Regions from separate parts of the Mesorhizobium maamorense genome, predicted to be linked through region 1. Evidence: predicted binding sites of a transcription regulator. Region 1 holds the regulator's gene; each other region holds the start of a gene.
What was found. The regulator LexA, encoded in region 1, represses DNA repair genes until DNA is damaged. The targets are predictions, from matches to a motif close to TGTTCNNNNTGTGTTCNG.
Positions count from the first base shown of each region.

Region 2: ACIU1A_RS06860 (sel1 repeat family protein) is a predicted target of LexA. The motif match lies at 836-853, and genes of this name have one in related genera.
Region 3: ACIU1A_RS25655 (helicase-related protein) is a predicted target of LexA. The motif match lies at 1,147-1,164, and genes of this name have one in related genera.

Region 1 covers NZ_CP173356.1:2,196,318-2,198,584, forward strand. Annotated here, with positions in the region: gene ACIU1A_RS11375 (TetR/AcrR family transcriptional regulator) at 26-307, opposite strand; gene lexA (transcriptional repressor LexA) at 747-1,490, shown strand; gene ACIU1A_RS11385 (ComEC/Rec2 family competence protein) at 1,484-2,267, opposite strand, start outside.
Region 2 covers NZ_CP173356.1:1,355,892-1,358,158, forward strand. Annotated here, with positions in the region: gene ACIU1A_RS06850 (hypothetical protein) at 1-1, opposite strand, end outside; gene ACIU1A_RS06855 (DUF2147 domain-containing protein) at 200-541, opposite strand; gene ACIU1A_RS06860 (sel1 repeat family protein) at 988-1,254, shown strand; gene ACIU1A_RS06865 (branched-chain amino acid ABC transporter substrate-binding protein) at 1,653-2,267, shown strand, end outside.
Region 3 covers NZ_CP173356.1:5,129,585-5,131,851, forward strand. Annotated here, with positions in the region: gene phbB (acetoacetyl-CoA reductase) at 1-613, shown strand, start outside; gene ACIU1A_RS25655 (helicase-related protein) at 1,331-2,267, shown strand, end outside.

The DNA of each region.
Region 1 (2,267 bases):
GTCAGCAGGACTGGCCCGAGCAAGTTCAGGGTTTCGAGCGGATCGCGCGCCTGGTGAAGGGCGTCCTCCAGCAGCTTCCTTGCCTCTCCGCATTGGCTTCGATCAAGGATCGAAACAGGGTCTGCTTGTTGCCGTACCAGTTGTAGAGGGTTTCGTTCGAGGCCGATGCCCGCTTGGCGATAGCAAGCAGGGAGGCGCTCTTGTAGCCGGTTTCCCGGAGCACCGCATAGGCGGCCTCCTCTATCCGTTCGCGTCGCGCGGCCTGCTTCGGCGTGGTCATTGGTGTTCCTCTTCGAAAACCGTACATTATTATACGGTTTCGTCAAGCGAACGGGAAGCAAGGAGCGAGCGAACGCAGCCCATCGCGACCAGTGGTGGTGCCTCGTCGTTTTCCGGCAGGAAGTTGGCATTTTGGTTTCGTTTCGTTCACGAGCCGCAGGGGTTTTTAATCCGCCCAAACGCACCCCGCACCTGCCGGTCACCCAGCTTGCAGGCTTGTGCCAAGAGTGGAGACGGTCGGGCCACAGGCCATTAACCAAAATAGTCTCAAAGGGCCCGGGAGCGCATTGACGACGGACCGCGCTGGCAGGATGCTGGCTGCGGGAGGGCATTTCGTTTCCGTCGCCTTAACAAATTCATTAAACTTTAAATGGTTGCGGAACACAACTGGAACAGATAGTGTTTGTTCTGGGTTTGTTTTCTGATTCTGGTTCCAGACCCTTCGTGCAATGCCTTTGGGGGCCGCCATGCTCACGCGCAAGCAACATGAACTCTTGATGTTCATCCATGAACGGCTGAAGGAAAGCGGCATTCCGCCGTCCTTCGACGAGATGAAGGAAGCGCTGGACCTCGCCTCCAAGTCGGGAATTCATCGGCTGATCACGGCGTTGGAGGAGCGCGGCTTCATTCGCCGCCTGCCCAACCGGGCGCGCGCGCTGGAGGTGCTGCGCCTGCCGGACTCGATCGCGCCGGGTCTTAACGCGGCAAAGAAGTTCTCCCCGAGCGTCATCCAGGGCAGCCTCGGACAGGGCAGCAGCCCTAGCCGGCAGATCAAGCCGGCGACGTCTTCGCGTCTGCCCGCTGCCGGCAATGACGACGATGCGGTTTCAGCGGTGTCGATCCCGGTCATGGGTCGCATCGCAGCGGGTGTGCCGATCGACGCCATCCAGCATCAGACGCATTCCATTTCAGTGCCGCCTGACATGATCATGGGCGGCGAACACTATGCGCTGGAGGTCAAGGGCGATTCGATGATCGAGGCCGGCATTTTCGACGGCGACACGGTCATCATCCGCAATGCCGACACCGCAAGTCCCGGCGAGATCATCGTGGCCCTGGTGGACGAGGAGGAAGCAACGCTGAAGCGCTTCCGCCGAAAGGGTGCTTCGATTGCGCTCGAGGCTGCCAATCCGGCCTATGAAACACGTATTTTCGGACCGGACAGGGTCAAGGTGCAAGGCAAGCTGGTCGGCCTGATCAGGCGCTACTGAGCGGGGTCGGCGGTGGGCTTTTCGGGTTTACGGTAAGGCGGCAGTCCCCTTGCCTCGCGTGAGAATTTTCGCTGTTCGTGCCAAGGCCGATATGGCCTGTCGACGGCAAAGCTGACCCGTCCCGGTGCCGTCGCCGATTGCCGGTCGAAGAAGACGGCGGCACTTCCCTTACGAGCGAGCTGCCGCTTGGTGATAACGAGAACCAGCGGATTGTGGCAGGGGTCGTAGCCCGCGGGGTCGTTGATGACGATCAGATCCGCATAGGAGCAGGCCCTCCAGGCGTCCTTGCGATCCTCCACCTGCGCGATGATCGCCCCCGAGGTATGCCGGGCCATGCACAGGCCCGTGAAGCAATAGAAAGGCGCTCCCGCCGGAAGTTGCGCGGGATCGAAGATGTCGAACTGTCGGTCTCCGCTGTCGAACAGTTCCGGCGCAACGATGGTTTCGGACTTCAGCGCCCGTTTCCAGTTATCGACGGTGAATTCGTTCGGGCGCGCCCGGTTGATCGCGAGCTCGCCGCCGCCGATCGGCAGTGCCACCAGGCGAGCATCCTCCGAAATCAGCACGTCCGGCGTGCGCGTGTCCGAGACGGTCAACAGACCGGCGAGCGCGAAGGGAAGTGCCGCCAGCCGCAGCCATGTCGTGGCCATCGTCGCGATGACCAGAGCGATCGCCACCAGAAGGACGGATTGCTGCGAAATCAACCCGACCGCGTCGACCGGCGAGCGTTGCGAGATCCATCCTGATATGGCGATCATCGCGGTCAGTCCCTTGCCC
Region 2 (2,267 bases), 840 kb from region 1:
TTGGTCGTGTCTCCTTCAACACGCAGGAGAATGCCCGGGCACGACTGAACCGGCTCTGATGTCGGCGTTCATCTGCCGTTCAAATTGGTTGATGGGTTTGGAGGCAATAAGGAGCATGGCCGCCGGCACAGCATGCCAGGATCATGAAACGAAAACGGGGCCTGCCGGCCCCGTTTTCATGTCGCAAGGATAGGGTCGATCAGAGCTTGTGCCAGGTCTGGCTCTTGCAGATCAGTCCGCCGAGCACGCAACCGCTCATTTTCAGCGAGGTGCCCGACAGTGTCGCCTTGCCGGAGTAGGTCTTGTCGTTTGCCGGGTCGGTTATGCTGCCGGTGTATTTGTTGTCGCCGGACGCCTTGAGCGAACCGATGGTCTTGCCGGCATATTTGCCAGACTTCAGCGTGATGGAAAATGAACCCGAGCCCCCGATGGCCGCGGTATCGCCGGCCTGCGTCTTCCAGTTTCCCTCGATCGGATCGGCCCAGGCCACACCGGTCAGGATCAAAGTGGCCGCCAGGGCCAGGCTTGCTTTTCGAAACATTTTTCCTCCCTTGGTTACCCGGCAGGAGGCTCCGCCTCGCCGGTCTGCCGCTTACGCAAACGTAAGCTAATCCAGCTCCCTGCAAAACAAAAGCGGTGCCGCAGCGGCAGCTTTGGCAATTCAGAAGCACCGACGGAAGCAATGTCGGCAGGGAAATGAATGCATGCATGCGCGACGTTTGTTTCGCGTGGTTAGCGGAGTGTTGATTCCGCTCGCGAAAATTTTCGTCAAATTTGGCGCTATCCGGCTGAATCGCTGGCTTTGTATCCTTAACGAATTTCCACGTTTACCTATTGTTTTAGCTTTGTTTTCCTCAAATTAAGCACGCCATTTAACGACGGATTCAAGCCTGAGCGGCATTCTCGAAAGCATCGAAAGAGCAGCCCGGGCAGACAAACGGAGGCAGCTCTCGGGAGCCAGACAGGGCCGGAAGAGAGGATTGAAAAATGGCACGTTTTGAAATGCTTGAAGCAGGCTTCGGCGCCATGGGGGCAACTGCCCAGGCCGACATTCTTTTCGAACTGGGGATGATGTATGCGACGGGCCGCGATTGCGAGACCGATGTCGTCGCCGCCCACAAATGGTTCAACATCGCCGCGATCAAGGGTTCGGCCCGCGCTGCGGAACTGCGCTCGGAACTGTCGGCTGCAATGTCGAAGGTCGAGATCGCCAAGGCGCTGCGCGAAGCCCGCGAATGGATGACGATGCACTGAATTTAGAGATAAGGCAGGGCGCCTTCCGGTCCGCCGGGCAAGGACAAGGCCGCGGTAAGACGGCCACGCGACAAAACCAAGAACGCGGCACGCCCGACAGGGCCAGCGGCGCGGCGGCCATGATCCGGTTTTCGGAAAGATCAAGGCCAGCAGGAAGACAGGGAAGGCGAGTTGGGTTCGAGTGCGGGGGCGCTTGAGAAACAGCTCGACAGGCAAAGCCGCGACCGGCCGGAACAAGGCCGGCGCGGCTTTTGCCTTTTTGCTCCAGCGATGCTTCGCAGGCCTAATCGAGCGGCGTCAATGCGCCTAGACAGGCCACACGAAGGATGAAATTGTCCGGCCTCTCTGGAAGAAGCGTGGCCGGGGCGGCCGCGCGTGAGTGGAGGAGTCATACCACAATGAAAAAATTGAGTATTTTGAACGCGGCCATTTTCGGCCTGATGATGAGCGCGCCGGTCGCCTATGCCGACGACATCACCTTTTCGGTGGTCGGTCCGATGACCGGACAGCTCGCCACCATTGGCGATCAGTTCAAGCAGGGCGCGCAGGCTGCCGCCGATGCGATCAATGCCGCCGGCGGTGTCGACGGTCGCCAGATCAAGCTAGATATCGAGGATGACCAGTGCGACCCGAAGCAGGCGGTTTCGGTCGCCAACCGTATCGTCGCCAATGGCGTCAAGTTCATCGACGGCCACGCTTGCTCGGGTTCAAGCATTCCGGCTTCCGCCGTCTATGCCGAAGCCGGTGCCCTGATGATGAGCCCGGCCTCCTCGAACCCGGTGCTGACTGACGCCGCAGCGAAGGCCGGCTGGCCGACGATCATGCGCCTCTACACGCGTGACGATGCGCAGGGCGCCTTCATCGGCCCCTGGATCGCGAAGAAATATGCCGGCAAGAACGTCGTCATCCTGCATGACAAGAGTGCCTACGGTCAGGGCGTTGCCGATGCGGTCAAGGCAACGATGAATGCGGGCGGCCTGAAGGAAGTGGACTATGAAGGCATCAACGCCGGC
Region 3 (2,267 bases), 2.9 Mb from region 1:
GGCGGCGAGCAAGTTCACGGCCACAACCGGCATCAAGACCTACAAATGGTCGGTCGCCGACTACGACGCCTGCGCCGCCGGCATCAAGCAGGTCGAGGCCGATCTGGGCCCGGTCGCGGTGCTGGTCAACAATGCCGGCATCACGCGCGACGCCATGTTCCACAAGCTGACGCGTGAGCAGTGGAAGGAGGTCATCGACACCAATCTCTCCGGCGTTTTCAACATGACGCATCCGCTGTGGAGCGGCATGCGCGACCGCAAGTTCGGCCGCGTCATCACCATCTCCTCCATCAATGGCCAGAAGGGCCAGGCCGGCCAGGTCAACTACTCCGCGGCCAAGGCCGGCGACATCGGTTTCTCGAAGGCTCTGGCCCAGGAAGGAGCCCGCGCGGGCATCACCGTCAACATCATCTGCCCAGGCTATATCGCCACCGAAATGGTCCGGGCGATCGATGAGAAGGTGCTCAACGAACGCATCATCCCGCTAATCCCGGTCGGGCGCCTCGGCCAGCCGGAGGAGATCGCGCGCTGCGTCGTCTTCCTCGCCTCCGAGGACGCCGGCTTCATCACGGGATCGACCATCACCGCCAATGGCGGCCAGTACTTCGCCTGAGGTCTCGCCGGGCTGCCGGCTTCCCGGTGCCGATTGAAGGAGGGCTCGTTCGCCATCCGCTTCGGATGTCCGTGACGCCGTCCGATGACGGCTGTCGGCCTGCTGTTCCAATCCGGCACGCAAAGGTTAATGGCGGCAGCGGGTATTGTGCAAAAGTGCCTGGATAAGCTGTGCATTGTCGGTGGAAAACCTGTGCGCAACACTATATCTTGTCGTGAACAAACAGGGAAAATCCCGACATCGCCGATTCGTCGCCCTTTCGTTCCATGTTTGGCCGCAATGTTAACGAGAGCAGTTGCAATCGCCTATCAAACTGTTAATTTCTATTAAGAAAGTTCAACAATTTCATAAGCTTGGATGAAGCAAGGCGGGCTGCCACACGGCTTTGCCAGCGAAAGTTAACGGCGGCTCTCGCCTAGCATGAAACGGGCCAATTCCGTGATTCAGCATGTGGTAAGGATCATCAGCCAAAACTCCACATCTAGCCGTGAACAAAACCTGAATCCGGGCGAGTCAGCGATTCGTCGCCGATTCGTTCCAGACTCGTTCCAACCCTTAATCAGCAGCCGAACCGAAGCTCGACGGAGGTGACTTCGAACCGCCAGCGGAACATTCCGCTTTCGCTTCGCGCCTGAAATCCCTATGTGTCGCCTGTCATACGCGCCACCCGAGGCGTGCTCCCGACAATGAGAGGCCAGAAAGCCTTATTTCCGAGCGATGAACATCCATCCGAAACCCACCGAGCCGCTGATCCTATCGGGTCGCGACGTGACTGCCGTGCTTGGGCCGACCAACACAGGCAAGACCCATCTCGCCATCGAGCGCATGGTGGCGCATGAAAGCGGCATCATCGGCCTGCCGCTCAGGCTCTTGGCGCGAGAGGTCTACACCCGCGTCTGCGAAAAGGTCGGTGCTCACAAGGTGGCGCTCATCACCGGCGAGGAGAAGATTCAGCCGCCAGGCGCGAGATATTCGGTCTGTACCGTCGAAGCCATGCCGCGCGAGACCGATGCCGCCTTCGTCGCTATCGACGAGGTGCAGCTTGCCGGTGATCTCGAGCGCGGCCATATCTTCACCGACCGCATCCTGCATCTGCGCGGCCGCCAGGAGACGCTGCTGCTCGGCGCCGCCACCATGCACGGCATCTTGCAGCGCCTGTTGAAAGGCGTCTCGGTGGTGACGCGGCCGCGGCTGTCACATCTGGCCTATGCCGGTTCGAAGAAGCTGACCCGCTTGCCCCGGCGCACAGCGATCGTCGCCTTCTCCGCCGACGAGGTTTATGCCATCGCCGAACTGATCCGCCGCCAGCAGGGCGGTGCGGCCGTCGTGCTTGGCGCGCTCTCGCCCCGCACCCGCAACGCCCAGGTGGCGCTGTTTCAGTCGGGCGACGTCGACTATCTCGTCGCCACCGATGCCATCGGCATGGGCCTTAACCTCGATCTCGACCATGTCGCCTTCGCCCAGAACCGCAAGTTCGACGGCTACCAGTATCGCAACCTGACGGCGGCCGAACTTGGCCAGATCGCCGGGCGCGCCGGCCGGCACCTGCGCGACGGCACCTTTGGCGTCACCGGCCAGGTCGACCCACTGGACGAGGAATTGGTCAAGAAGATCGAAAGCCACGACTTCGACCCGGTGAAAGTTCTGCAATGGC